2 regions of the Streptomyces sp. NPDC017940 genome follow, and region 2 is predicted to be linked to the other one. Evidence: riboswitches for the same ligand, from Rfam matches in the RefSeq annotation. Region 2 holds a riboswitch; the other holds the start of a gene.

Region 1 (14,730 bases), on a different contig from region 2:
CGGAGATCTGCTTCAGCGGGGCCTCCAGGGCCAGCTTCACAGCGGCGGCACCGGTGGCCTCGTCGCCGTCGAGCTCCAGCTTCTCGAAGACCGAGGAGGCCTGGAGCAGGGCCACGCCACCACCGGCGACGATGCCCTCCTCGACGGCCGCCTTGGCGTTGCGCACGGCGTCCTCGATGCGGTGCTTGCGCTCCTTGAGCTCCACCTCGGTGGCGGCACCGGCCTTGATGACGGCCACGCCGCCCGCGAGCTTCGCCAGGCGCTCCTGGAGCTTCTCGCGGTCGTAGTCGGAGTCGCTGTTCTCGATCTCGGCGCGGATCTGGTTGACGCGACCCTGGACCTGGTCGCTCTCACCGGAGCCGTCGACGATGGTCGTCTCGTCCTTGGTGATGACGACCTTGCGGGCGCGGCCGAGCAGGTCGAGACCGGCGTTCTCCAGCTTGAGGCCGACCTCCTCGGAGATGACCGTGCCGCCCGTGAGGATGGCGATGTCGCCGAGCATGGCCTTGCGGCGGTCGCCGAAGCCAGGGGCCTTGACGGCGACGGACTTGAAGGTGCCGCGGATCTTGTTGACGACCAGCGTGGACAGGGCCTCGCCCTCGACGTCCTCGGCGATGATCAGCAGCGGCTTGCCCGACTGCATGACCTTCTCCAGGAGCGGAAGGAGGTCCTTCACGTTGGAGATCTTGGAGTTGACGATCAGGATGTACGGGTCGTCGAGCGACGCCTCCATACGCTCCATGTCGGTGGCGAAGTACGCCGAGATGTAGCCCTTGTCGAAGCGCATGCCCTCGGTGAGCTCGAGCTCCAGACCGAAGGTCTGCGACTCCTCGACGGTGATGACGCCTTCCTTGCCGACCTTGTCCATGGCCTCGGCGATGAGCTCGCCGATCTGGGTGTCGGCGGCGGAGATGGAGGCGGTGGAGGCGATCTGCTCCTTGGTCTCCACGTCCTTGGCCTGCTCGAGCAGGGCGCCGGAGACGGCCTCGACGGCCTTCTCGATGCCGCGCTTGAGGGCCATCGGGTTGGCGCCGGCCGCGACGTTGCGCAGGCCTTCCTTGACGAGCGCCTGGGCGAGGACGGTCGCGGTCGTCGTGCCGTCACCGGCGACGTCGTCCGTCTTCTTCGCGACCTCCTTGACCAGCTCGGCGCCGATCTTCTCGTACGGGTCCTCGAGCTCGATCTCCTTGGCGATGGACACACCATCGTTGGTGATCGTGGGGGCGCCCCACTTCTTCTCGAGGACGACGTTGCGACCCTTGGGGCCCAGGGTCACCTTGACGGCGTCGGCGAGCTGGTTCATGCCGCGCTCGAGGCCGCGCCGTGCCTCCTCGTCGAACGCGATGATCTTGGCCATGTGAAGTGGTCCTCCCGGACGGGGTGGAAAAGCAAACGGACCGTGCTGGCGCCCGCGACGGACGGCCTGCGTGCCGTGTGGTTCCTTGCCCCACCCGGCCTGCGGACCTCACCGACCCGATCCAAGTTCTGTCACTCTCACTCGTAGAGTGCTAACGCCAATGATTAGCACTCGGCCCCTGCGAGTGCAAGCGCCTCTCCCGGATCCCCGGAGCGCTCCGGACTCGTCCGCGGGCGCGCGGGCACACGCGAGGGGCCCGTACCCCCATGGGATACGAGCCCCTCACGATGCTTGCCTCGGTGGTCGGTCGCGCCGAGCTAGACGGCGAGCTTGACCATGTCCGCCTGCGGACCCTTCTGGCCCTGCGAGATCTCGAACTCCACTCGCTGACCTTCTTCCAGGGTGCGGTAGCCGTCCATCTGGATCGCGCTGTAGTGGACGAAAACATCCGCACCACCGTCGACCGCGATGAAGCCATATCCCTTCTCCGCGTTGAACCACTTGACGGTGCCCTGAGCCATGCCTAACTCCCCTATTACTGGCCCTTGCGCAGGACCGCACTTCGCGGACCCGGGTCAGACCTCACCCCCTACGGGTTGGGGGTGTGCGCCGGAACGCGTCGACCGCGGCTGAATGTATCTGTCCAACTGCCGTCTGCAACAGGTCAATCGGACGAGAATTCTGGGCAGGACTGTTCTCCGATATGCGGAGAATTCATCGGAGTTCAGGGCAAGTCGGGCCGGGCAAAAGCCACATAAGGCTTGAATGGGCCGGGCACTTTGGCTGCTTCTTGTCGGCCCGAGGCCGACTTCGCCTATCCGCCGGGCACCGCCCGGGGCGGGAATCGAAGCTCCATTCCCAACTGTACCGCGCTCAATCACACAGAATTGCCCCCTCCGCTTCTCTCGCGGAGGGGGCAACACCGGTGACGCCGCGTGCCGGTCAGCAGCCGCCGGCGACGGCCGGGATGATCGAGACGCCCGCGCCGTCCGGCGTGGCCGTCTCCAGGCCCTGCTCGAACCGCACGTCGTCGTCGTTGACGTACACATTCACGAACCGCCGCAGCTTGCCCTGGTCGTCCAGGACCCGGGCGGCGATCCCGGTGTGCTTCTTCTCCAGATCGGCGATGACCTCACCGAGGGTGCCCCCCTCGGCGACGACCTCGGCCTGGCCACCGGTGTAGGTACGAAGGATGGTGGGGATGCGAACGCTGACGCTCATGGGGTTCACCTCTGAGGGACGGGGAGTGGGGCGCCCCTGGAAGGGGCGCGGGGAACTGCGCGCGGACGGACCACGGCCGCCCGTCGGCGACGACGATCAGGCCCTACGGCGTCCGACCGACGAGCCCGGCGGAGCGAAACGCGTCGAGGCTCGGCGGAATGGTCGCCGTGACCTGCGAAGTCTCAGCGACAGCGTCAAGCGTCTTCAGACCGTCCCCGGTGTTGAGCACGACGGTGGTGAGGGAAGGATCGATCAGCCCCGCCTCGACCAGCTTCCGGGTGACCCCCACGGTCACCCCGCCCGCCGTCTCGGCGAAGATCCCTTCCGTGCGGGCGAGAAGCTTGATCGCGTCGACGACCTGCTCGTCGTCGACGTCCTCCACCGCGCCGCCGGTGCGCCGCGCGATGTCCAGGACGTAGGGCCCGTCGGCCGGGTTGCCGATGGCGAGCGACTTGGCGATGGTGTTCGGCTTCTGCGGGCGGACCACGTCCTGCCCGGCCTTGAACGCCGCCGACACCGGCGAGCAGCCCTCCGCCTGGGCACCGAAGATCTTGTACGGCTTGTCCTCGACCAGGCCGAGCGCGATCAGCTCCTTCAGACCCTTGTCGATCTTCGTGAGCTGGGAGCCGGAGGCGATGGGGATCACGAGCTGGTCGGGGATCACCCATCCCAGCTGCTCGCAGATCTCGTACGCGAGGGTCTTGGAGCCCTCGCCGTAGTAGGGCCGCAGGTTGACGTTGACGAAGCCCCAGCCCTCGCCGAGCGGGTCGCCGATGAGCTCGGAGCAGAAACGGTTCACGTCGTCGTAGTTGCCCTCGATGCCGACGAGCTCACCGCCGTACACCGCGGCCATGACGACCTTGCCCTGCTCCAGGTCGTGCGGGATGAACACGCAGGAGCGGAAGCCCGCACGGGCGGCGGCGGCGCCCACGGCCCCCGCGAGGTTGCCCGTGGAGGAGCAGGACAGGGTGGTGAAGCCGAAGGCGCGGGCGGCTTCGAGGGCCTGGGCGACGACGCGGTCCTTGAAGGAGTGCGTGGGGTTGCCCGAGTCGTCCTTGACGAACAGCCTCCCCGGCTCGACACCGATCTCACGGGCGAGGTTGTCGGCCTTGACGAGCTTGGTCCAGCCCGGGTTGAGGTTCGGCTTGTCGGCCACGTCGGCGGGGACCGGCAGCAGCGGGGCGTAGCGCCAGATGTTGGCCGGACCGGACTCGATCTTCCTGCGCAGGGCCTCCGGGTCGCCGAGCGGCAGGTCGTAGGCGACTTCGAGCGGTCCGAAACACTCGGCGCAGGCGAAGATCGGACCGAGGTCGAAGCGGGTTCCGCACTCGCGGCAGGAGAGGCCGGACGCGGGCCCGAGATCGACGGCGGGAGTCCCGGTGGCGGCGGTGGCGCCGGCGGCGGGGGAGGTTTCGACAGTCTGCACAGCCATGGAGGCGAGGCCCTTTCTCCTCATCTTCCTCGCGACGCATCTCGCCGCGAGACGGAATTGGCACCTTCCCGAGCCGGGAGCCTCGCGACGCCGGATCCGATGGATCGCGTACGAGACCGACTGGGTGGTTGCCGGGGCTTCAACGGGCCGTATCCCTCTGCCCCTCTGGATGAGCGGTATGGCGCCGGGCGCAGAACGCCCGGGGCATTTGTGACGCGACGGCCACCGACGTGCGATGGTCATGCGCGTTGTCCAAGACTGTAACCGAAGCCCTGGACGCTTGAGATAGTCGTCCGTAGCGCGAGATGGATCACAATCGGGAGGACCGCGCGTGCTGGAAGAGGTCGAGCGCTGGCTGAGCAGGCGTTCCTGGTCCGTCGCCGACCGCCCGCCCTCCGCCCTCCTGGCCGCCAAACGGGCAGCGGGCACCTCGGTGAGCGTGGTGCTGCCCGCTCTCGACGAGGAGGGGACCGTCGGCGCCATCGTGGCCGAGATTCGCCGCGCGCTGATGGAGCGGACACCGCTGGTCGACGAACTGGTGGTGATCGATTCCGGTTCGGGCGACCGCACGGCGGAGGTCGCCGCGGCCGCCGGCGCCCGGGTCGTGCACCGGGACGAGATCCTGCCGCGCCTGCCCGCGCTGCCCGGCAAGGGCGAGGTCCTGTGGCGGTCCCTCCTGGTCACCCGCGGTGACGTCGTCGCGTTCGTCGACGCGGACCTGAAGGAGTTCTCGGCGGACTTCGTCTCCGGCATCGTGGGGCCGCTCCTCACCGAGCCCGACGTGGACTTCGTGAAGGCGATGTACGACCGCCCCCTCGGCACGGCGGCCGGACAGGGCGGCCGGGTCACCGAGCTGATGGCGCGCCCCCTCCTGAACATGCACTGGCCGCAGCTCGCCGGGTTCGTGCAGCCGCTCGGCGGCGAGTACGCGGCCCGCAGGTCGCTCCTGGAACGCCTGCCCTTCCCCGTCGGGTACGGGGTCGAGCTCGGTCTGCTCGTGGACGCGCTGCACACCGCGGGCCTCGACGCCCTCGCGCAGGTCGACGTCGGCGTACGCGTCCACCGCCACCAGGACGGGCAGGCCCTCGGACGGATGGCGGCGGCGATCTACCGCACCGCGCAGCTGCGGCTCGCCCGCGCCCATCTCGTACGCCCCGAGCTGACCCAGTTCGTCCGGGGCGAGCACGGTTTCGAGCCGCGGACGCACCCCGTGGACACCGAGGAGCGGCCACCGATGGCCCAGGTCGCGGAGTACGCGCGGCGCAGGGTGGCCTGAGCAGGCAATTCTCGGCGCGGCCCGCCCCGGCGGACCCGACGGGGATGTGACGTCGGCCGCCCGCACGTTTGAGCGTTTCCGTCAGCGGCTAGGTTCGCCACATGGTCTCCGAGCACGCAGCCGCCCAGGTCCTCGTCGCGTCGAACCGCGGCCCGGTGACGTACTCCCTCGGCGACGACGGGACGCTCGACGCCAAACGCGGCGGCGGCGGCCTCGTCTCCGGGCTCAGCGCCATCGGTGACGACGCCGACGCCCTGTGGGTGTGCTCGGCGCTCGGCGACGGCGACCGGGAGGCCGTGCGGCGCGGGGTCGGCGAGCCCGGTGTGCGCATGCTCGACATCGACGCCGCCGTGCACGCCGACGCGTACAACGGCATCGCGAACTCCGTGCTGTGGTTCGTGCACCACATGCTGTACCAGACACCGCTCGAACCCGCCTTCGGTCCCGAGTTCCGGGCGCAGTGGGCCGCGTACGAGACGTACAACCGGGCCTTCGCCGAGGCCCTCGCGCGGGAGGCGGCGCCCGGCGCGGCCGTCCTCGTCCAGGACTACCACCTGACGCTGGTGCCCGGCATGCTCCGCGAGCTCCGTGATGACCTGCGCATCGGCCACTTCTCGCACACGCCCTGGGCGCCCGTCGACTACTTCCGGCTGCTGCCCGACGACATCGCCGAGCAGGTCCTGCGCGGGATGCTCGGCGCGGACCGGCTCGGGTTCCTCACCGGGCGGTGGGCCGACGCCTTCACCGACTGCTGCGTGGCGCTCCTCGGCGGTACGACGGGCACGCGCGTCGGCGTGCACGGGCTCGGGGCCGACGCGGACTTCCTGCGGGAGCGGTCGCGCCGGGACGACGTCGAGGAACGCCTTGTGACGCTGCGGGAGCAGATCGGCACGGACGCCTCGGGGGCGGCCCGCAAGGCCATCGTCCGGGTGGACCGCACCGAGCTGTCCAAGAACATCGTGCGCGGCCTGCACGCCTACCGCCAGCTCCTCGACGACCGGCCGGAGTGGCGCGAGCGGGTGGTGCACGTGGCGTTCGCCTACCCCTCGCGGCAGGACCTCGCGGTGTACCGCGACTACACCGCGGAGGTCTCGCGTGTCGCCGAGTCCATCAACTCCGCGTACGGGACCGCCGACTGGACGCCCGTCGTCCTGCACGTCAAGGACGACTTCGCGCGCTCCCTCGCCGCGTACCGGCTCGCCGACGTCGCCCTCGTCAACCCCATCAGGGACGGCATGAACCTGGTCGCCAAGGAGGTGCCCGTCGTCTCCGACGAGGGGTGCGCGCTCGTCCTGTCCCGGGAGGCGGGGGCGCACGCGGAGCTGGGCGAGGACGCGATCACCGTGAACCCGTACGACGTCTCGGGGACGGCCGCGGCGCTCCACGAAGCGCTCGTGATGCCCGTCGAGGAGCGGGCGGAGCGCACCAAGCGCCTTGCCGCCGCTGCCACGGCGCTCCCTCCGGCCCAGTGGTTCCTGGACCAACTCCACGCCTTGACGCCTTCGGCCTAGCCCGGGCCTGTACCTGCCCTGACCCGCCGCTCCACGGCGGATTTTCCCCACCCACCCACCCTTTGTCTCCCGGTGTGGGCAGCTGGTCCGCCAGGGGCGGAACGGCGGGGAGTGCAGCGAGGAAGGACCGACGGCCGGGGCAGGTCAGGACAGCCGGTCGGCCAGGCCCGCCAGGAGGGCGACCACGGCGGCGGGACCGTTGACGACGAGGTCGGCACGATCGGCCAGCTCAGTGACCTCCGCACTGCCACTGCACACCAGCAGCCCCTGCACATCCCCGTCCGACCGCAACTTCTCGACGGCGGCGAACGCGGGCAGGTCCCCGAGGTCGTCCCCCGCGTACAGGACGGACTCGGCACCCACCTCCCGTACGTAGTCGACCAGGGCGACCCCCTTGTCGACCCCGGGCGGCCGCAGCTCGAGCACCAGACGCCCCGGCTCGACGATCAACCCGTGCCGAGCGGCCAGCTCCCCGAGCGGCCCCCGCAACTCCTCGAACGCCGCCTGCGGATCCCGCGCCCGCCGCGTGTGCACGGCGACGGCCCGCCCCTTCTCCTCGATCCAGGTCCCGCGCCACGCCCCGATCGCGTCCAGGAACCCCGGCAGCTCCGCCCGCGCCCCCGCCACCCCGGGATGCGGCTCGGCGGCCTGCACGGTCGCGCTGACGGCGTCCCAGCGCTCGGCCCCGTAGTGCCCGAGGACGACGAGGTGTTCGAGGCCGGGAACCCCCGCGAGCCCGCCGTGCCGCACGGCGACCCCGGCGGGCCTGCCGGTGACGACGGCCACGGAACGCACCTCGGGCGCGAGCGCGGCGAGCGCGGGCACCGCGCCGGGGTGCGCCCGCGCCTGCTCGGGGTCGGGCACGATCGGCGCGAGCGTGCCGTCGAAGTCGAGGGCGATCACGGCGCGTTCGGGCCGGGCCAGGATCGCGGCGAGGCCGTCGCGCCCGGCGGGCGTCAGCGGCTGCGGCAGGCAGTACGTCGGGTCACCCATAGGCCAGACCTTAGCCCTAACGTTCGGCGCGCCGCGCCTCGCGGACCCGCCGCAGCCGGTTCACGGTGACCGGATCGTGGGCCAGGGCACGCTCGTCGTCGAGCAGCGCGTTCAGGATCTGGTAGTAGCGCACCGGGGCGAGCCCCAGCTCCTCCCGGACTGCCCGCTCCTTGGCGCCGGGCCCGGCCCAGTTGCGCCGCTCCAGGGCGAGCACCGCCTCGGCCCGGCCGGAGAGCGCACCGGAAGCGGGCCGCGCGTCGTCCGCCGCGGCGGGCGTACCGGGCGTGCCGGGAGCGCCGGGATCACTGGGCGGACCCGGCGTTCCGGAAGCGTCGGGCGTACCGGGGTCACCGTGCGTTCCAGGAGCGCCGGGCGTACCGGGATCACCGGGGGCACCCGGCGTACCGGGAGCGTCGCGCGCACCGGCGTCGGGGTGGTCCGTCATGACGACCACGCTAACCCCGGCCCCGCCGCCGGGTCACTGCGCGTTCTCCTCCGCGGCGGCCTTCGCCTCGATCTGGCCGAGGATGGCCTCCGGGTTGCCGTTCTCGTCGACGGTCTTGCCGATGTACTTCTTGACCTGCACGGACACCTGCGCCCACGACGTCTTGCCGACCGGGTACAGCTGCGAGGCGGGCAGCTCCTCCAGGAACTGGCCGAGCTTCGCCGAGTCCTCCTTGTTCTCCGCCATGGCCTGCGACGCCGACGTCGTGACGGGCAGCAGGTCGTACTCGCGCGAGAAGTCGAGGACGTTCTCGGTGCTGTAGACGAAGTCGAGGAACTCGCCGATCTCCTCGCGGTGACCGTTCTGCTTGAAGGCCATCATCCAGTCGGCGACGCCCATCGTGGACTGGGCCTTGCCGTCGATGCCGGGCATCGGCACCATCCCGTACTTCAGGCCCTTCTTCGCGGACATCTGCATCAGGGTGGGGTGCCCGTTGAGCATGCCGACGTCACCGCGGGTGAAGGCCGCGAAGGCCTCGGCACGGTTCAGCTTGCCGGGCGGCGTCGGACCGGTGAGGCCCTTGCCGACCAGCTCGTCCTTCAGCCACTTGAAGGTCGTCACATTGGGCTTGGCGTCGATGTCGTACGAGCCGACGTTGTCGGTGTAGCCGCCGCCCCCGCTGAGCAGCCACTGCATCGTCTCGGCCTGCGCCTCCTCCGGGCCGAGCGGCAGCGCGTAGGGGATCTTCACGCCGCGCGCCTTCAGCTTCTGCGCGGCGGCCTGCAACTCGTCCCAGCTCTCCGGCGGTTTGATGCCGGCGCTCTTGAACAGCTTCTCGTTGAAGAACAGCAGGCGCGTGGACGCGGCGAACGGCATGCCGTACTGCACCCGGTTCACCTCGCCCGCCTTGGAGAGCGGGGCAAGGAAGTCGGCCTGCGTGGGGATGGAGAGCAGGTCGTCGGCGCTGTACAGCTTGTCCTGCGCGGCGTAGTCGGCGTACGCGCCGATCTGGGCGAGGTCGGGGGCGTTCCCGTCCTGCACCATCTCCTTGACCTCGCGGTCGACGTCCGTCCAGGCGTGCACGGTCACATCGACCTTGATGCCCGGGTGCTCGGCCTCGAACTTCTTCGACAGCTCGTCCCAGTACTTCTTGGAGGTGTTCGCCGAGGAGTCGCCGTAGTCGGCGGCCACGAGCTTGAGGGTGACGTCACCGGAGTCGCCGGAGTCGCCGCCGCAGCCGGAGAGCAGTGCCGTCATGCTCAGCGCGGCCACCGCCGCGGTCAGACCTGTCACGCGCCGCTGCACTGCTGTTTCCCACCCTCGTCGTTCCTGGCCGAACCGCGAGTTTCCCCCGCGTCCCGCTACAAGGTCTACACCACGCGCGTATCACTTCTGCAACGGCCTTGGCTTATTGCAGCGCCCACGTACTCCTGCTGAGCACTCCCCCGCACCCGCACCACCCCACCCCGGACCGCAACTCCCGCTCCGGCAAGGAGCCTTGGCGGATGTCGCGTACCGCAGAAGAGACAGCCACCAAGCCCGACTCCTGGCGGCGGGCGGCCACCGCGGCCGGCACCTTCGACGGCCTGCCGCGGCCGGGCGAACGGGTCGCGTGACCGGGTGCGGTACGTCCTGGTTCATGGCCGTTCCTGCGGGCGGGGCTCGGCGACATCCCCGGCGTCAAGCCGGTGGCGGAGGCGGCCGCCGACGCCGAGGAAGCGCTCACCGCTCCCCTGCCCGCCGACGTGACCGGCGCCGAACAGTGGACGTTCCTCGGCCGCGGCTGGACCTACGGACTCGCCCTCGAAGCCGCCCTGAAGATGCGGGAGGCGTCCGGCGCCTGGACGGAGGCGTACCCGGCGATGGAGTACCGCCACGGCCCCATCGCCGTCACCGGCCCCGGCCTCGACCCCCTGGCCGCCCTCGTCCACGCCCAACGCCTGGCGGTGACTGTGGCCGAGTCCCGAGGCCACGACCCGGACCACCCCCGCAACCTCACACGCAGCGTGATCCTGACACCGCCCGGCGAGGCATCCAGCCCGTCCGGCGTTTGAGGACGAGGCGCGGAGTGCCGAAAAGGGGGGTCCAGGGGGCGCAGCCCCCGGTTACGGGAAGGGGGCGGGCCTGGGGCGCCCCGCGAGGGCCCCACCCACCCCCAGGCGGGGAAAGAAGCCCAGCCCAAGGCCCAGGGGCCAGAACATGTGGACTAGACCTCTCAAGGGGTCACACGCGACACTGTCCCCGTGAGACATGTCATCGCCCTGGACGTGGGCGGCACAGGAATGAAGGCCGCCCTGGTCGGGGCGGACGGCACCCTGCTCCACGAGGCCCGCCGCCCGACCGGCCGCACCCGAGGCCCCGAAGCGGTGGTGCGGTCGATCCTCGACTTCGCCGCGGACCTCCACGCCCACGGCGTAACCCACCTGGGCGAACCCGCCGCGGCGGCCGGCGTGGCCGTACCCGGCATCGTCGACGCCGACCGCGGCACAGCGGTGTACGCGTCCAACCTGGGCTGGACCGACGTACCGCTGCGCGACCTCCTCAGCACCCGCCTGGACGGCATCCCCGTGGCCCTCGGCCACGACGTCCGCACCGGCGGCCTCGCCGAGGGCCGCCTCGGCGCGGGCAAGGGCGCCGACCGCTTCCTGTTCGTGCCGCTCGGCACGGGCATCGCGGGCGCCATCGGCATCGACGGCACCATCGAACCGGGCGCCCACGGCTCGGCCGGCGAGATCGGCCACATCGTCGTGCGCCCCGGCGGCCCGCCCTGCGGCTGCGGCCAGCGCGGCTGCCTGGAGCGCCTCGCCTCCGCGTCCGCGGTGAGCGAGGCCTGGGCGGAGGCCGGCGGTGACCCCACCGCGGACGCCGCGGACTGCGCGAAGGCCGTACGCTCCGGCGACCCGCGCGCCGTGGCCGTCTGGCAGAACGCGGTGGACGCCCTCGCCGACGGCCTCCTGACGGCCCTCACCCTCCTGGACCCGCGCACCCTGATCATCGGTGGCGGCCTCGCCGAGGCCGGGGAAACCTTGTTCACACCGCTGCGCGCGGCCGTCGCCGACCGCGTGGTGCAGTTCCAGACGCTGCCCGAGATCGTCCCCGCGGCACTCGGCGACGCGGCGGGCTGCCTGGGCGCGGGCCTGCTCGCCTGGGACCTCCTGGCGGCTCTCCAACCCGGAGCGGCGGAAGGCACCGGAGGCGCTGGAGGCGCCGGAGCCGCCGAAGGCACCGGAGCCACCGAAAGCACCGAAGGCACCGGAGCCACCGAAGGCACCGGAAGCACCGGAAGCACCGGAAGCACCGAAAGCACCGGACCCGCCGCCCCGACCGGCCCCCCGACCCCCATCACCCCCCACGACTCCCCGGAGGTAACCACCTGATGGCTCCCAGCAAGGTTCTCGCCGGTGCCCAGGTGGTACTGCCCACCGGGACCGTCCCCAACGGCCGCGTCATCGTCACGGACGGCGGCCGCATCGGAGGGAGCGCTCCCGCGGACGCCGAGGCGGTCGACCTGACCGGCCACTGGCTCGTCCCCGGCTTCGTCGACACCCACAGCCACGGCGGCGGCGGCGCGTCCTTCACCAGCGGCACCGCCGAGGACATCCTGCGCGGCGTCCGGACCCACCGCCTGCACGGCACCACCACCGTCGTGGCCTCGACCGTCACCGGCGAGATGGACGCCCTCGCCCAGCGCGCGGGCCTGCTCTCCGAACTCGCCGAGCAGGGCGACATCGCCGGCATCCACTTCGAGGGCCCCTTCATCTCCCCCTGCCGCAAGGGCGCGCACAGCGAGGCACTCCTGCGCCACCCGGACCCGGCGGAGGTCCGCAAGCTCGTCGACGCCGCCCGCGGCCAGGCCCGCATGGTCACCCTCGCCACCGAGCTCCCCGGCGGCACCGACTCCGTACGCCTCCTCGCCGAACTCGGCGTGATCGCCGCGATCGGCCACACGGACGCCACGTACGAGCAGACGAAGGAAGCCATCGACGCCGGCGCCACCGTCGCCACCCACCTCTACAACGCCATGCCCGGCCTCGGCCACCGCGCCCCCGGCCCCATCGCCGCCCTCCTGGAGGACGAGCGGATCACCATCGAGCTGATCAACGACGGCACGCATCTGCACCCCGCCTCCTTCGAGCTGGCCTTCCGGCACGCGGGCGCGGGCCGCGTCGCCCTGATCACGGACGCGATGGACGCGGCCGGCTTCGGGGACGGCACCTATCTCCTCGGCCCCCTCGAGGTCGAGGTGAAGGACGGCGTCGCCCGGCTCACCGAGGGCGGTTCGATCGCGGGCTCCACGCTGACCATGGACCGGGCGTTCCAGCGCTCGGTGACCGTCGACAAGCTGCCCGTCGGCGACGTCGTGGCCGCCATTTCCGCGAACCCGGCCAAGCTCCTCGGCATGTACGACCGCATCGGCTCCCTTGAGCCCGGCAAGGACGCGGACATCGTGGTCCTGGACGCCGAGTTCGCGCTCAAGGGCGTGATGCGCAAGGGCGAGTGGGTCGTCGACCCCACCGCGCCCTGACCCGGCACCCCGCGGGGCACTCGCCCCCGTACGCACCATTTCGGGTGCGGCGGTTGGTCCGAAGTCTGGGCCAACCGCCGTCTTTTTGGCATGATCAGAACCCGAGAGCCGCACGCAGCGCACCGCTCCGTGTTCCGTCGTCCCGGGGGTGAAGCAGTGATCGTCACGGTCACGCCGAACGCCGCCCTCGACCTCACCTACCGGGTCCCCGTCCTCACCCCGCACGCCTCGCACCGCGTCACCGACGTCACCGAGCGCGCGGGCGGCAAGGGCCTGAACGTCGCCCGCGTCCTCGCCGCCCTCGGCCACGACGTGACGGTCACCGGCTTCGTGGGCGGCGCCACCGGCCACGCCCTGCGCGCCCACCTGACCCGCGTCCCCGGCATCACCGACGGCCTGTACCCGGTCGCGGGCGCCACCCGCCGCACCCTCGCCGTCGTGGACACCCGCACCGGAGACACCACCCAGCTCAACGAGCCGGGCCCGACCGTCACCCCCGCCGAGTGGGCCGGATTCCTCGCCGCGTACGAGGAGTTGCTGCGGGGCGAGGACGTGCGGGCCGTGGCCCTGTGCGGCAGCCTGCCGCCCGGCGTGCCGGTGGGCGCCTACGCCGTCCTGATACGCGCCGCCCGCGCCGCCGCCGTACCCGTACTCCTCGACACCAGCGGCGAACCCCTGCGCCGCGGCGTCGCCGCCCGACCCGACATCGTCAAGCCCAACGCCGACGAACTCGCCGAACTCACCGGCGCCCACGAGCCCTCCCGGGCCACCCGCGACGCCCGCCGCCGCGGCGCCCACGCCGTCGTCGCCTCCCTCGGCGCCGAGGGCCTCCTCGCCCTCACCCCGGAGGGCACCTGGCGCGCCCGGCCGCCCGGCCCGATCCGCGGCAACCCCACCGGCGCCGGCGACTCCGCCGTCGCCGGCCTGCTCTCCGGCCTGGTCCGCCAACTCCCCTGGCCGGACCGCCTGTCGAACGCGGTCGCCCTGTCGGCGGCCACGGTCGCCGCCCCCGTGGCGGGCGAGTTCGACGCGGCGGTGTACGAGGACGTCCTGCCGAAAGTCACCGTGACGGGCGCCGAGCCACCCACGCAGTGAGCCCGGCGGGCGGCAACGGCGCCGACGCGGCTCAACGGGGTGCGGCAAGCCCGGGAAGGGGGTCAGCATGCCACTCACCACCACCGGCGCACTCGTCGCCCACGCCGTCACCCACAGCCGCGGCATCGCCGCCTTCAACGTCATCACCCTCGAACACGCGGAGGCCATCGCCCTCGGCGCCGAGCGGGCGGGCACCGCCGCCGTGCTCCAGATATCCGAGAACGCCGTGAAGTTCCGCGGAGGGCGCCTCACCGCGCTCGCCGCCACCGCCGCCGTGGCCCGCACCTCCTCGGCCCCGCTCTCCCTCCACCTCGACCACGTCACCGACACCGCCCTGCTGCGCGCCGCACACGCCGAGGGCTTCAGCTCGGTGATGTTCGACGCCTCGAAGCTCACGTACGCCGAGAACGTCAAGGAGACCGCCGACGCGGCGCGGTGGGCGCACGAGCGCGGCATCTGGCTGGAGGCGGAACTCTGCGAGGTCGGCGGCAAGGCGGGCGAGGCCCCGCTGGACGCCCACACCCCCGGCGCCCGCACCGACCCGACGGAGGCCGCCGCCTACGTCACCGACACCGGCATCGACGCCCTGGCCGTCGCCGTCGGCTCCTCCCACGCCATGACCGAACGCACCGCCGCCCTCGACCACGACCTCATCGGGGCCCTGCGCGCGGCCGTCCCCGTCCCCCTGGTCCTGCACGGCTCGAGCGGCGTCCCCGACACCGACATCCGCCGGGCCATCACCGCGGGCATGACCAAGATCAACGTGGGCACGGCCCTCAACACCGCCTTCACCGGCGCGGTACGCGACCACCTCACCGCCCACCCCACCGGCGTCGACCCCCGGAGGTACCTGACCCCGGCCCGCGAGGCGATGG
Region 2 (14,730 bases):
GTGTCGGTCCTGTGGGAGAGCACGGGCGAGCGGATCGGCTTCACGCAGTGGCTGCTGCTCGGCCTGCCCCTCGCGGTCGTCTCGTCCCATCTGGCGGCAGAAGCCGTGCTGTTGACGACGACACGCCGCGCCGACCGCGCGGGCCCCGTCCGGATCACGGCCGAGCAGATGCAGGAGCACGTACGCGACACCGAGGGCGCGGGCGGCCCCGTCACCGGCCCCTGGGCGCCCGCCGAGACGCGCTGTGCCCTCCTGCTCGCCACCGTCGTCGCGCTGTGGTGCAGCGAGCCGCTGCACCACGTGCCGCCCGCGACGGTCGCGTTGATCGGCGCCGTCGTCGCCTCGTCGCCCGCGCTCGGCACCGTACGCCTGAAGGACGCGCTGCGGACGGTGCCGTGGTCGCTGCTGCTCTTCATGGCGGCGACGATGGCGATGGGCGTCGCCATGTCCGACTCGGGGGCGGCGAAGTGGCTGGTGGCGGGGCTGCCCGTCGATGTGCCGCCCTGGCTGTTCCTGGCCGTGGTCGTCCTGGTCAGCACGGCGGCCCATCTGGTCCTCCAGTCCCGCTCGGCCCGCTCGTCGGTGCTCGTGCCGCTGGTGATCGCGGCTGCCGCGGGTGCCGGGGTCAATCCCGTCGCCGCCGCGCTCGCGTCCACCGCCGCCGCCGGTTTCTGCCACACCCTGCCCGCGTCCGCCAAGCCGGTCACCCTCTTCGCCGACCTACCGGGTACGCCCACCTACACCTCGCGTGACCTGCTGCGTCTGTCCGCCGTGCTCGCTCCCCTGACGGCGGCGCTCGTCCTGCTGTTCGCGCTCGCGGTGTGGCCCCTGCTCGGCGTGCCCGTCGTCCGCTGAGCCCACGCCTTCGCCGTACGCCCGCCCCTCCCGCCCGCCCGCCTTCGCAAGGAGTACGTCCATGTCCCTGACCCGTGTCGCCGTCGCGCCCAGCGGCTTCAAGGAGTCCCTGTCCGCGCAGTCCGCCGCCGAGGCCATCGCCGCCGGTGTGCGGCGTGTCGTACCGGACGCAGAGGTCGACCTGATCCCGCTGGTGGACGGCGGCGAGGGCACCGCGCAGGCGCTCGCCGCGGCCACCGGGGGCCGGCTGGTGGCGCTGCCCGCGACGGGCCCCCTCGGTGAGCGCATCGGCACGCACTTCGCGCTGCTCGGCTCCGGCACCGCCGTCGTGGAGATGGCAGCCGCCGCGGGCCTCGGCCTGGTCCCGCGGGACCTGCGCGACCCGGGTGCCACCACCACGTACGGCGTCGGCGAGCTGATCAGGGCCGCCCTCGACACCGGCGCCCGCCGCGTCCTGGTGGGCTGCGGCGACTCGGGCACCTCCGACGGGGGCGCGGGCGCGCTCCAGGCACTCGGCGCGCGGCTCCTGGACGCCGACGGCTGGGAACTCCCGTACGGGGGGCGAGAGCTGACGCGCCTTCACCACATCGACACCGCGCGCGTCGACCCCCGCCTGGCCCGCACCGAGCTGCTCGTCGCCTGCAACCCGCACAACGTCCTGTGCGGCCCCAACGGTGTGGCCCGGGTCTTCGGCCCGCAGAAGGGCGCGACACCCGCCCAGGTCGAGGAGCTCGCCGGAGCCCTCGACCACTGGGCGTACGTCCTCACGCGCGACCTCGGCGTCGCCACGGACCTCCGCGGGGGCCCGGGCACCGGCGCGTCCGGAGGCCTCGGCGCGGGGCTCGCCGCGCTCGGCGCCCGGCTCCTGCCCCGCTTCGACGTGCTCCTCGACCATCTGGACCTGGACGCCAGGCTCGCCCGCGCCGACCTGGTCGTCACCGCCGAGGGCGCCCTCGACCACCAGACGCCGCGCGGCAAGGTGCCCGCGGAGGTGGCGCGCCGCGCCAAGCGGTGCGGCAGGCCGGTGCTCGTGCTCGCGGGCACCATCGGCGACGGAGCGCAGGAGGTGCGCGCGCTCGGCGTGGACGCCTACAGCGCGATCCTGCCCGCCCCGGTGTCGCTCACGGAGGCACTGAGCCGGGGCGCGGAGTTCCTCACCGACGCCACCGAACGCGCCCTGCGCATGATCGTGCTGGGCTCCAGGCTGCCGGTTCAGGCCGCGGCGGCACCGGTGGCGGCACCGGTGGCGTCGGTGTCCGGCACACAACGCCCGTCCTCGGTGCGGTAGTTCCAGCGGGCGCCGTCGGCGACCAGTTCCTTGACGGCCCGTACGAACCGCTCCACGTGCTCGTCCGGGGTGCCCGCGCCGAAGCTCACCCGGATCGCGTTCAGGGACCGCTCGCCGGGCGCGGCCTCCGGGGCGCCGCACTCGCCGGGCTCCTCGGACGTGCCGCCGAGCAGGGTGCGCACCAGCGGGTGCGCGCAGAACAGGCCGTCGCGCACCCCGATGCCGTACTCGGCGGACAGCGCGGCCGCGAAGTGCGAGCTGTTCCAGCCGTCCACGACGAACGAGATGACGCCGACGCGCGGCGCGTCGTCCCCGAACAGCGAGAGCACCCGCACCTGCGGCACCTCGGCGAGCCCCGCGCGGACCGTGCGGATCAGGTGCCGCTCCCGCTCCACGAGCGAGTCGAACCCGGCCTCCTGGAGCGCCCTGCACGCGGAGGCGATGGAGTACGCGCCGATGACGTTGGGCGAGCCCGCCTCGTGCCGGGCGGCCGTGTCGTGCCACTCGACGTCCACTCCCCCGTCGGCGCGGCGCGCCACCTTCCGCGAGGCGCCGCCGCCCGCCAGGTACGGCTCGGCCTCCTGGAGCCAGTCGACGCGGCCGGCGAGCACGCCGGAGCCGAAGGGCGCGTACAGCTTGTGGCCGGAGAAGGCGACCCAGTCGACGTCGAGCTCGGCCAGGTCCACCGCGTGGTGCGGCGCCAGCTGGGCGGCGTCGAGCACGATGCGGGCGCCGTGCGCGTGCGCGGCGGCGGCCAGCTCACGCACCGGCCACAGCTCGCCGGTGACGTTCGACGCGCCGGTGACGCACACCAGGGCAGGCCCGTGGGGTTCGCGGTCGGCGAGGGCGCGCTCCAGGGTGTGGACGGCGTCGTCGTGGGTGCGCGGGGCGTCGAGGTAGGTGACGCGGGCGTCGCGCCACGGCAGCAGCGAGGCGTGGTGCTCGGTCTCGAACACGAAGACCTGGCAGTCGGCGGGCAGGGCGGCGGCGAGCAGGTTCAGGGAGTCGGTGGTGGACCGCGTGAACACCACCTGGTCGCCCTCCCGGCACCCGAGGAAGTCGGCGACGGTCCTCCGGGCGTTCTCGAACAGGTCGGTCGACAGCTGCGACAGGTATCCGGCACCGCGGTGCACGCTGCCGTAGTACGGCGCGTACGCGGCCACGTCGTCCCACACGCGCTGGAGGGCGGGGGCGCTCGCGGCGTAGTCGAGGGCCGCGTACGTCACCTCGCCGCCGGTGACGAGGGGAACGGTGACATCGCGGCCGAGGACGGGCAGCGGCGCGGCGCAGGCGGGGTCCGCCGGGTCGGTGGCGGAGCCGGTGGCGGGGGCGGTGGCGACCTGGGCGGCGGGGCGTGCGGACATGACGAAATCTCCCTGCGGGCACGAAGGAACAGCTGCGTAAGATCCCGTGCGGCGGCGAGGACGACGGCGGCGGTGGCCGCGACGGCGCGATCGGCGCTCCGCGTACGGGTGTTGCCTCGACGCGCGGCGCTCTTCGCCGGGCGGAGGGTTCAGGAAAACGGGGCCGGAGGCCCTAGCGCATTCGCTTGCTCACGAGACTGCTCCCTCGACGACCAGGACCCCTGGTGACGCGAGGGGTCCGCGCTTGCGATGAACCTTGCTGTCCACCGCCTGGTCTTCACCCGGGGCACCCCGCCACGGACGGAGGGTTGCCGAACAGCGGGCCGGGGCCGTAGTCGCTGTTACTCATGACCTGCGCAGCATCCTGCCACATGATCTTGCCAACGCAACACCACCGTCCAGAATTCGGACGGCCCCGTCCGCGCGGGCGCGCGTCCGGCGCCCCACCAGGGGCGCGGGGAACTGCGCGACCAGCCACGAAAAAGCCGCAGACGCGTCTGCACAGTTGCTCGGCAGACGCGTCTGCGGCCCTTCGCGGGCCGAGCGCGCAGTTCCCCGCGCCCCTTCAGGGGGGCTACCGGTTGCTGGCGGTGATCCAGCGCGCGAGCGCGGCCTTGGCGGCGCCCGAGTCGATGGCCTCGGCGGCCTTGGCCATCCCGGCCAGGATCTGCTCGGGGAGGGAGCCTTCGCCCTGCCCGAGGGCGACCAGCGCGGCGGCGGAGTTGAGGAGGACCGCGTCCCGCACGGGCCCGGACTCCCCGTCGAGCAACCGCCGGGCGACATCGGCGTTGTAGGCGGCGTCAGCCCCCCTCAGCGCCTCCACCGGCACCAGGTCCACACCGACGTCCCGGGGGTCGAAGGCCTCCTCGCGCACGCCCCCGTCCCGTACCACCCACACCCGGGACGTCGCCGTCGTGGTGAGCTCGTCGAGCCCGTCGTCACCGCGGAAGACGAGCGCGGACGAGCCCCGCTCGGCGAGCACGCCGGCGAGGATCGGCGCCATCCGCGCGTCGGCGACCCCGGTGGCCTGCGCCCGCACCCTGGCGGGGTTGGTCAGCGGACCGAGGAAGTTGAACGTGGTCCGGATGCCCAGCTCGCGCCGCGCGGGCGCCACGTGCCGCAGCGCGGGGTGGAACTTCACGGCGAAGCAGAAGGTGATGCCCGCCTCGTCGGCGACCTCCCGCACCCGCTGCGGGGTGAGCTCCAGATTGACGCCGAGCTTCTCCAGGACGTCGGAGGCTCCGCTAGCGGAGGACGCCGCGCGGTTGCCGTGCTTGACGACCTTCGCACCGGTGCCGGCGACGACGATCGCGGACATGGTGGAGATGTTCACCGTTCTGGCGCCGTCGCCGCCGGTGCCGACGATGTCGACGCTCGGGCCCGGCACGTCGATGACGTGGGCGTGCTCGTACATCGCGCGGACCAGGCCGGAGATCTCCTCGACGGTCTCGCCCTTGGCCCGCAGCGCCACCGCGAAGCCCGCGATCTGCGCGTCGGTGGCCTCGCCGCGCATGATGCGGTCCATGGCCCAGGCCGTGTCGTCCGCGCTCTGGTCGCGCCCGTCGAGCAGCCCGTTCAGTACGTCCGGCCAGGAACGGGCCGCCGCGGTGTCGCCTCCTGCGGGGTGCACAGCGCTCATGGCCGCTCCTGGGTGTCAGACGGGTCTCTCGCGGGATCTCGCGACGAGGGCACCCCGGCACTTGGGGGTGCCCCGCCACCCTATCCAGCCCCGGGGACGGCAAAGAGCCCCGTCCATGCACTGGACGGGGCTCCTGCCGTGGCGACCTTCGGGGTCGGCGCGCGTCGCGGCGCGCGGGGATCAGTGGTGGCCGTGGCCGCTCGTGATCTCCTTGTACTCCTCGGCGGTCGGCTTCGGGATCTGGCTGTCCTCGCCGTAGAAGCCCTTGGAGAGCTTCGCCTTGAGCTTCTGCGAGCCCTTCACCTTGCGCTGCACCCCGTTCTCGTCGACCGTCGGGCCGATCTCGAGCGGCTTGTACTGCTCGTGCGCGGTGAGGGTGTGCAGCTGCTCGGAGTCGAGCGGCTCGTGCACCTCGATGAACTCGCCGTGCGGCAGGCGCTTGATGATGCCGGACTCGCGTCCGTGCAGCACCTTCTCCTTGTCGCGGCGCTGGAGACCCAGGCAGATCCGCTTGGTGACGATGAACGCGATGACCGGTCCGACGAAGAAGGCGACGCGCACGAACCAGGTGATCGTGTTGATCGACAGATGGAAGTGCGTGGCCCACAGGTCGTTGCCGCCACCGACGAGCAGCACGAAGTACCACGTCATCCAGGCGACACCGAACGCCGTGCGGGTCGGGACGTTGCGCGGGCGGTCCAGGATGTGGTGCTCGCGCTTGTCACCGGTGACCCAGGACTCGATGAACGGGTAGACCGCGATCGCGACCAGGACCAGCGGGAAGATGATCAGCGGGATGAAGACGCCGAGGACCAGCGTGTGACCCCAGAAGTTGATCTCCCAGCCGGGCATGACACGGATCAGGCCCTCGGAGAAGCCCATGTACCAGTCGGGCTGCGCGCCGGTGGACACCTGGTCCGGGCGGTACGGGCCGAGCGCCCAGATCGGGTTGATCGTGGCGATGGCGGAGATGGCCGCGATGACACCGAAGACCAGGAAGAAGAAGCCTCCGGCCTTGGCCATGTAGACCGGGAGCAGCGGCATGCCGACGACGTTCTTGTTGGTCTTGCCGGGGCCCGCGAACTGCGTGTGCTTGTGGTAGAAGACCAGGATCAGGTGCGCCACCACGAGGCCGAGCATGATGCCGGGCAGCAGCAGGATGTGGACCGAGTAGAACCGGGCCACGAAGTCGCCGCCGGGGAACTCGCCGCCGAACAGGAACATCGACAGATACGTGCCCACGATCGGCACGGACAGGACCGCGCCCTGCATGAAGCGCACACCGGTGCCGGAGAGCAGGTCGTCCGGGAGCGAGTAACCGGTGAAGCCGGTGAACATGCCGAGGACGAACAGCAGGAAGCCGAACACCCAGTTGACCTCGCGCGGCTTGCGGAAGGCACCGGTGAAGAACACGCGCATCATGTGCACGAACATGCCGGCGAGGAAGATCAGCGCCGCCCAGTGGTGGATCTGCCGGATCAGCAGACCACCGCGCACATCGAAGGAGATGTGCATGGTCGAGTTGAACGCCTCGGACATCAGCTGGCCCTGCAAGGGCACGTAGCTGCCGTGGTACTCCACCTCGTTCATCGACGGGTGGAAGAACAGCGTCAGGTACACACCCGTGAGGATGATGATGATGAAGCTGTAGAGGCAGATCTCACCGAGCATGAAGGACCAGTGGTCCGGGAAGATCTTGCGCATGTTGGCCTTGGCCAGGGAGTAGATCCCGAGCCTGCCGTCCGCCCAGTCGGCGACCCGCTCACCCGCGGGCGCCTGCTTGCGGCTGTCGTTCGCCGGGGCGGCCGGAGCCGCCGTCGACGTGCTGTTCTCGGTACTCATCCGCGCTCCCAGAAGGCAGGACCGACGGGCTCTTCGAAGTCGCCGAGCGCCTCGAGGTAGCCCTCCTCGTTCACGCCGATGCGCAACTGCGGCAGCGCGTGACCGGCCGGGCCGAAGATCACTCGGGCACCGTCGGAGAGGTCGAAGGTGGACTGGTGGCACGGGCAGAGGACGTGGTGCGTCTGCTGCTCGTACAGGGAGATCGGGCAGCCCACGTGGGTGCAGATCTTGGAGTACGCCACGACGCCCTCGTGCGACCACGCGAGCTCGCGCTTGTCCTTGATGTCGTCCGGCTGGATCCGCACGATCATCAGGGCCGCCTTGGCGATCTCCTTCTGGAAGGAGTGGTCGTGCTCCTCCAGACCCTCGGGCTTGGCGAAGGTCAGCGATCCGACCTGGACGTCCGAGGGACGCAGCGGCTCGTTCGTGTTCATGTTCACGAGCAGCTTGCCCTTGGACCACAGCGTGTGCCGCAGCTTGTCCTCCGGCAGCGGACCGAGGTCACGCAGCAGGACGACACCGGACAGCGGGACCATGGCGAGCGCGCCGAACATGGTGTTGCGGATCAGCTTGCGCCGGCCGAGCTGGGACTCCTTGGCACCCGCCGCGAAGTCCGCCATGACCTTGGCCTTGACCTCGGGCTCGGCCTCGATCGGGTGCCGGTCGTCGGCGACCTCCACGTCGGACATCAGGGTGCGGGCCCAGTGGACCGCGCCCGCGCCGATGCAGAACAGCGCGGTACCGAGGGTCATGCCCAGAGCGAAGTTGAGCGCGCTGATGTGGCCGATGGGCCAGATGTAGACGCTCTTGTCGACCGGGAAGGCCACGAACGAGGCGATGAAGCCGACGGTGGCCAGCATCGAGATGGTGAAGAGCATCGCCACGGTGCGCTCGGAGCGCCGGGCGGCCTTCTCGTCGATGTCCTGGACGCGGTGCTCGTGGGGCGGGAGCCCCGGGTCCGCGAACGGGTGGGCCTCGTCGGCCACGGCTACGCCGCCGTGGGCGGATTCCTGCGCGCTGGGCAGGTTCTCTGGGTTCTCTTGTCCACTCATGACTTCTTGGCCTTTGCGGTCCGGGCGGCGACCCACACGGCGACCGCGATCAGTGCGCCGAGGCCGAAGATCCAGGCGAAGAGGCCTTCGCTGACCGGTCCGAGACCGCCCAGCTTGAGGCCGCCGGGGCTCTTGGTCTGCTCACCGTTGACCGCGTCGAGGTACGCGATGATGTCCTTCTTGCTCTTCTCCGGCATCGTCGTGTCGGGGAAGGACGGCATGTTCTGCGGGCCCGTCTGCATGGCCTCGTAGATGTGCTTGGGGCTGACGCCCTCCAGGCTCGGGGCGTACTTGCCGTGCGTCAGCGCGCCGCCTTCACCGGTGAAGTTGTGGCACTGCGCGCAGTTGGTACGGAAGAGTTCACCGCCGTTGGCGATGTCGGCGCCCTCGGGGCTGACCTGCTTCTTCGTCGGGACGTTGGGTCCCGCGCCGAGCGAGGCCACGTACGCGGCCAGCTGGTCGATCTGGGCCTGGTTGTAGATGACCTTCTTCTTGGGCGCCTGGGCGCCCTGCTGCTGGAGCGGCATCCGGCCGGTGCCGACCTGGAAGTCGACAGCGGCGGCGCCCACGCCCACCAGGCTCGGGCCGTCGGAGGAGCCCTGACCGCCGGTTCCGTGGCAGCTGGAGCAGCCCACGGCATAGAGCTTCTTGCCCTCGTCGATGGCGAGGGACTGAGCGGTTTCGTCGGCCTGCGCCTTGTCCGCCGGAGCGAACGCGGCGTACAGCCCCCCGGTGGCCGCCAGCGCGAGGAGTAGGACGACGACCGCCGCCAGCGGATGGCGTCGTCGTGCGGAGAGCTTTTTCACGGATTACCCCGGTGTCAGGATCTTCTGCGTCGATGCTTCTGGAATGTGTCGGTACGTCGGGTGCGTCGGGGCGGCCGAAGCGCCGCCGCGGTCCCCGGTACCGATTACTTGATCATGTAGATCGTGGCGAAGAGGCCGATCCAGACGACATCGACGAAGTGCCAGTAGTAGGACACGACGATGGCGGCGGTCGCCTGCTCGTGGGTGAACCTCCGGGCCGCGTAGGTGCGGCCGAGGACCAGCAGGAAGGCGATCAGGCCGCCTGTCACATGCAGTCCGTGGAACCCGGTGGTCAGGTAGAACACCGAGCCGTACGGGTCCGACGAGAGCGAGAGGCCCTCGTGCTTGACCAGCTCCGTGTACTCGAAGACCTGACCTCCGATGAAGATCGCACCCATGATGAAGGTGACGATGAACCACATCCGGAGCTTCTTCACGTCACCGCGCTCGGCGGCGAAGACGCCGAGCTGACACGTGAGGGAGGAGAGCACCAGGATGGTGGTGTTCGTCGCCGAGAACGGGAAGTTCAGGCTGTCCGCCATTTCCTTCCAGTGCTCTGGACCTGTCACCGATCGCAGGGTGAAGTACATCGCGAAGAGGGCCGCGAAGAACATCAGCTCGGAACTCAGCCAGATGATGGTTCCGACGCTGGTGAGGTTCGGTCGATTGACCGGCGGGTGCGCGTGCCCGGTATCTACTGTCGTTGCTGTCGCCACGACCGACATTATGTCGGTCGCTTATCCCGCCCTCACCCCGGGGGGTGCCGTTCGGAGTGTCCGCGGCGTGTGTCCAGCCCGTATGGCCCATCGCGGCGGTGCCCGAAGCGCTGTTGACGGGGTGTCGGGAGGGGTAGCATCCGCGCGAGATCCCCTCGACGAAGCGGAGGAACCATGCAGCCGACCGCCACGGTGCTTGTCTACAGCGACGACGCGAGCACCCGGGAGCAGGTCCGCCTGGCCACCGGGCGCAGGCCGGCCGGTGACGTGCCCGAAGTCCGCTTCGTCGAGTGCGCGACGCTCCCGGCGGTCCTGCGGGAGCTGGACCGGGGCGGCATCGACGTCTGCGTGCTCGACGGGGAGGCCGCGCCCGCCGGCGGCATGGGTGTGTGCCGGCAGATCAAGGACGAGGTCTTCCAGGCGCCGCCGGTGCTTCTGCTCATCGGGCGGCCGCAGGACGCGTGGCTTGCCACCTGGAGCCGGGCCGAGGCCGCGGTGACCTTGCCGGTCGAGCCCGTGGAGTTCGCCTCCGCGTTGGCGTCCCTGCTGCGCAGCCGGGCGGCCTTGAGCGCCTGAGCCCGGGTTTGGGTTTGCGCGCCCTCTCAGGGCCCTTCGGGGCCCTTCTGGGCCCCTACGCCGACTGGGGGCGCAGGCGGGCCGCGTCCGTGCGGGGCGGGCCCTCCTCGGTGTCGGCCAGGAGGGCGCTGCCCTTGCGCCATTTGTCCCAGCTCACGTTCCAGTCGCCGAATCCGTTCCCGAACGGGTCCATGTCGGCGCCGTAACTGTTGACGACCTTCACGATGTCGCCCTGGCGGACGGTCTCGTAGAACCAGGCGGCGTTGCCCGTGCTCATGCCCGTGCAGCCGTGGCTGGTGTTCGCGCTGCCCTGGGAGGCCACCGACCAGGGGGCCGCGTGCACGTACTCGCCGCTGTCGGTGACCCTGGTCGCGTAGTAGACCATCTTGTCGTAGAAGTCCGCGGAGCCGATGCTGGCGCTGGTCATGCGGACGACGTACTCCTTGCCGAGCACCACCTTGATGCCGTTGCGGGTGGCGTAGCCGGGCTTGCCGGTGGTCACCGGGATGGAATTGATCTTCTTGCCGTTGCGGTAGACGGTCATCGAGTGCGCCCCGGCGTCCGTCACCGCCTCGATCCTGTCGCCGGTGGTGAAGCGCAGCGGCTTGGCGGAGCCGCCCCAGAGCCTGTCTGTGACCTTGATGCCGTCGAGGTTGCTGTGCAGGTCCACGGTGGCGTTGGCGGGCCAGTACTCCTTGGGGCGGTAGTGCAGCGTCCTGTCGTCCACCCAGTGCCAGGCGCCCTCCGTGGCGGGCTGTGAGCGCACCTTCAGGGCCCGTTCCACGGCGGCCCTCGGCTCCTTGCCCCGGACGTCGGCGCTGAGCTTCGCGGTGGCGGGCTGGCCCACGCCGTACTTGCCCGCCTGCGGGCCGAAGGTGACCTGGAGCTGCTTGCTCCGGTCGGGCTGGTTCGTGGCGAAGGTGATGACCTTGCGGCCCGGTGCGCCCTTGTCGTCCTCCGTGCTGACCCGGACCCTGTAGTGCGCGCCGGCGGCCAGTGGCGCCGTGCTGCGCCACCGGGAGCCGTCGGCGCGCAGTTCGCCCGCCACGTAGCGGCCCATGGCGTCGGTGGCGGTCACATCGGTGATGCGTCCCTCGCCGCCCTGGGCGGTGACTTCGAGGGGCTTGTCCGGGTCGGCCTTCCGGCTGCCCGCGGGCCCGCTGAAGGCGATCTGGCTCGCCGCGTCGTACGGCTCGGCCGAGAGCGGATGGCCGTCGTTGCCGCAGGCCGTGGCCCCCGCACCGAGGGCGACCACCAGCAACGTACAGCTCAGTACCGTGCGGATTCGCGGAGAGTTGCTCATGAGCACACGGTATGAAGATCCGCCGGGTCCGGCGCGCCGAGTGCTCCGTACGAGTCTCCCCGGATTCCCCCGGACGGGCGAACGGCAGACCGAAGGGGCCCGGACGCTCCTGACGGAGTGTCCGGGCCCCTTCGGACCTTCGGTGCAACAGGACCAGCGGGAGGACTACTGGTTCTGGTTCTCGCCGCGGTAGTACTCGAAGACCCAGCCCCACAGGCCGATCAGCAGGATCGGGGCCGAGAAGTACAGCAGCCACCAGCCGAAGACGACGCCCATGAAGGCGAACGCGCCACCGATGGCCAGGGACAGCGGCTGCCAGCTGTGCGGGCTGAAGAAGCCCACCTCGCCGGCCTCGTCCGCGACGTCCGCCTCCTTGTTGTCCTGTGCCGAGGCGTCGACCCGCCGGGCCGTGAAGGCCAGGTAGTAGCCGATCATGATGCACAGGCCGAAGGCCAGGAAGAGCGCGGTGGTGCCGGCGGGCTCCTTCGACCACCAGCCGTACACGACGGCCATGATCAGTACGAAGACGCTCAGCCAGATGAACATCTTGCCCTGGATCTTCACTTGCCGGCCTCCTTGCTGCCGGCGAGGGCCTTGTCGCCGTGGTCGGCGTTCTCGAGCTGGTCGAGAGCGGCGATCTCCGGGTGGTGCAGGTCGAACGCCGGGGATTCACTGCGGATGCGCGGCAGCGTGAGGAAGTTGTGCCGCGGGGGCGGGCAGGACGTGGCCCACTCGAGCGAGCGGCCGTAGCCCCACGGGTCGTCGACCTCGATCTTCTTGCCGTACTTGGCGGTCTTCCAGATGTTGTAGAAGAACGGCAGGATCGACAGACCGAGCAGGAACGAACAGATCGTCGAGATCGTGTTCAGGGCGGTGAAGCCGTCGGCGTCCAGGTAGTCCGCGTACCGGCGCGGCATGCCCTCGGCGCCCAGCCAGTGCTGGACGAGGAAGGTGCCGTGGAAGCCCACGAACAGCGTCCAGAAGGTGATCTTGCCGAGGCGCTCGTCGAGCATCTTGCCCGTGAACTTCGGCCACCAGAAGTGGAATCCGGAGAACATCGCGAACACCACGGTGCCGAAGACGACGTAGTGGAAGTGCGCGACCACGAAGTACGAGTCCGACACGTGGAAGTCCAGCGGCGGCGAGGCCAGGATGACACCCGTCAGACCGCCGAAGGTGAAGGTGATCAGGAAGCCGACCGCCCAGAGCATCGGGGTCTCGAAGGACAGGGACCCCTTCCACATCGTTCCGATCCAGTTGAAGAACTTCACGCCTGTCGGTACGGCGATGAGGAACGTCATGAAGGAGAAGAACGGTAGGAGCACCCCGCCCGTGACGTACATGTGATGTGCCCACACCGTCACCGAGAGACCGGCGATCGCGATGGTCGCGCCGATCAGGCCCATGTAGCCGAACATCGGCTTGCGGGAGAAGACCGGAATGACCTCGGAAATGATTCCGAAGAACGGCAGCGCGATGATGTACACCTCTGGATGGCCGAAGAACCAGAAGAGGTGTTGCCAGAGCAATGCGCCGCCATTGGCCGCGTCGAAGATATGGGCGCCGAATTTGCGGTCCGCCTCCAGGGCGAACAGCGCGGCGGCAAGGACCGGGAAGGCGAGCAGCACCAGGACGGCCGTGAGCAGCACGTTCCACACGAAGATCGGCATGCGGAACATCGTCATGCCGGGCGCGCGCATGCAGATGATCGTGGTGATGAAGTTGACCGAGCCGAGGATCGTACCGAAGCCGGAGAAGGCCAGACCCATGATCCACATGTCGGCGCCGATGCCCGGCGACCGGACCGCGTCCGAGAGCGGCGAGTAGGCGAACCAACCGAAGTCCGCGGCGCCGTTCGGGGTGAGGAAGCCACCGATCGCGATCAGCGAGCCGAACAGGTAGAGCCAGTAGGCGAACATGTTCAGACGCGGGAAGGCCACGTCGGGGGCGCCGATCTGGAGCGGCATGATCCAGTTCGCGAAGCCCGCGAACAACGGCGTCGCGAACATCAGCAGCATGATCGTGCCGTGCATCGTGAACGCCTGGTTGAACTGCTCGTTCGACATGATCTGCGTACCCGGACGGGCCAGCTCGGCGCGCATGAAGAGCGCCATCACCCCGCCGATGCAGAAGAACGCGAACGACGTGACCAGATAGAGCGTGCCGATCGTCTTGTGGTCAGTGGTGGTCATCCACTTGACGACGACGTTGCCCGGCTGCTTGCGCCTGACCGGCAGCTCGTCCTCGTAGTACGAGTCTTCCGCCGCCGCGGCACCCTGGGGTTCGTTGAGGATGCTCACAGGTTGTTCGTCTCCCGGTTCTTCTCGTGGCCCGTCTGCTCGATGCCGGCCGGGATGTAACCGGTCTGGTTCTTCTTCGCGAGGTCCTCGAGGTGCTGCTTGTAGCGCTCGGGAGAGACGACCTTGACGTTGAAGAGCATCCGGGAGTGGTCGACGCCGCACAGTTCGGCGCACTTGCCCATGAAGGTGCCCTCCTTGTTCGGAGTGACCTCGAAGGCGTTGGTGTGACCCGGGATGACGTCCTGCTTCATGAGGAACGGAACCACCCAGAAGGAGTGGATGACGTCACGCGAAGTCAGTACGAAGCGGACCTTCTCGCCCTTGGGGAGCCAGAGGGTCGGGCCCGGGTTGCCGTTCTGCGGGTTCCGCTCGCCGGGCGTGCCGACCTGGTGGACACCGCCGGCGTCGGCCGGGAAGTCCTTGCGGAACCGGTCCGGGATCGCGTCCAGTTCCTTGGCGGTCCTGGCGTTGTCCTTGTTGGACCCCGGCACGTTCTCGATGTAGTTGAAGCCCCAGCTCCACTGGAAGCCGACCACGTTGATGGTGTGGGCGGGCTTGTCGTCGAGCTTGAGGAGCTTGGACTCGTCACGTGCCGTGAAGTAGAAGAGCACCGAGACGATGATGAGCGGGACCACCGTGTACAGCGCCTCGATGGGCATGTTGTAACGCGTCTGCGGAGGGACCTCCACCTTGGTGCGGCTGCGCCGGTGGAAGATGACGCTCCACAGGATCAGGCCCCAGACCAGCACGCCCGTGGCGAGCGCAGCCGCCCACGAGCCCTGCCAGAGGGAGAGGATCCGCGGGGCCTCCTCCGTGACCGGGGTCGGCATACCAAGGCGGGGAAAGTCCTTGTATGTGCAACCGGTGGCGGTTACCAGGACCAGGCCCGCAGTCAATGCCTGCAGCAGCTTCCGCCGCATCGGGCGCCGCGGCGAGCGGTCGGAGCCGTTGGGACTCACGTAGCGCCTTCCCGAGAGTCTCGCCCGCGC

Evidence for each region. Region 2 has a riboswitch for S-adenosylmethionine ahead of ACH4DX_RS04285 (aminotransferase class V-fold PLP-dependent enzyme). Riboswitches for the same ligand answer to the same signal wherever they lie in the genome.
Region 1: linked by a shared signal. The riboswitch ahead of thrC (threonine synthase) and the one ahead of ACH4DX_RS04285 (aminotransferase class V-fold PLP-dependent enzyme) in region 2 are both predicted to bind S-adenosylmethionine.

What each region holds. Positions count from the first base shown of each region.
Region 1 is NZ_JBIRHJ010000006.1:121,392-136,121, reverse strand. Features, by position in the region: gene groL (chaperonin GroEL) at 1-1,357, opposite strand, end outside; gene ACH4DX_RS21695 (cold-shock protein) at 1,675-1,878, opposite strand; gene ACH4DX_RS21690 (ubiquitin-like small modifier protein 1) at 2,300-2,578, opposite strand; gene thrC (threonine synthase) at 2,682-4,010, opposite strand; SAM riboswitch class I at 4,028-4,186, opposite strand; gene ACH4DX_RS21680 (glucosyl-3-phosphoglycerate synthase) at 4,342-5,286, shown strand; gene ACH4DX_RS21675 (trehalose-6-phosphate synthase) at 5,388-6,797, shown strand; gene otsB (trehalose-phosphatase) at 6,942-7,790, opposite strand; partial or broken gene ACH4DX_RS21665 (DUF3263 domain-containing protein) at 7,807-8,025, opposite strand; gene ACH4DX_RS21660 (ABC transporter substrate-binding protein) at 8,269-9,540, opposite strand; partial or broken gene ACH4DX_RS21655 (SIS domain-containing protein) at 9,741-10,289, shown strand; partial or broken gene ACH4DX_RS21650 (ROK family protein) at 10,479-11,396, shown strand; gene nagA (N-acetylglucosamine-6-phosphate deacetylase) at 11,612-12,760, shown strand; gene ACH4DX_RS21640 (1-phosphofructokinase family hexose kinase) at 12,917-13,855, shown strand; gene ACH4DX_RS21635 (class II fructose-bisphosphate aldolase) at 13,923-14,730, shown strand, end outside.
Region 2 is NZ_JBIRHJ010000001.1:1,012,216-1,026,945, reverse strand. Features, by position in the region: gene ACH4DX_RS04295 (SLC13 family permease) at 1-855, shown strand, start outside; gene ACH4DX_RS04290 (glycerate kinase) at 917-2,143, shown strand; gene ACH4DX_RS04285 (aminotransferase class V-fold PLP-dependent enzyme) at 2,068-3,507, opposite strand; SAM riboswitch class IV at 3,743-3,860, opposite strand; gene trpD (anthranilate phosphoribosyltransferase) at 4,082-5,146, opposite strand; gene ACH4DX_RS04275 (cytochrome bc complex cytochrome b subunit) at 5,327-6,988, opposite strand; gene ACH4DX_RS04270 (Rieske 2Fe-2S domain-containing protein) at 6,985-8,040, opposite strand; gene ACH4DX_RS04265 (c-type cytochrome) at 8,037-8,846, opposite strand; gene ACH4DX_RS04260 (heme-copper oxidase subunit III) at 8,951-9,571, opposite strand; gene ACH4DX_RS04255 (hypothetical protein) at 9,737-10,138, shown strand; gene ACH4DX_RS04250 (Ig-like domain-containing protein) at 10,194-11,441, opposite strand; gene ACH4DX_RS04245 (cytochrome c oxidase subunit 4) at 11,607-12,005, opposite strand; gene ctaD (cytochrome c oxidase subunit I) at 12,002-13,741, opposite strand; gene coxB (cytochrome c oxidase subunit II) at 13,738-14,700, opposite strand.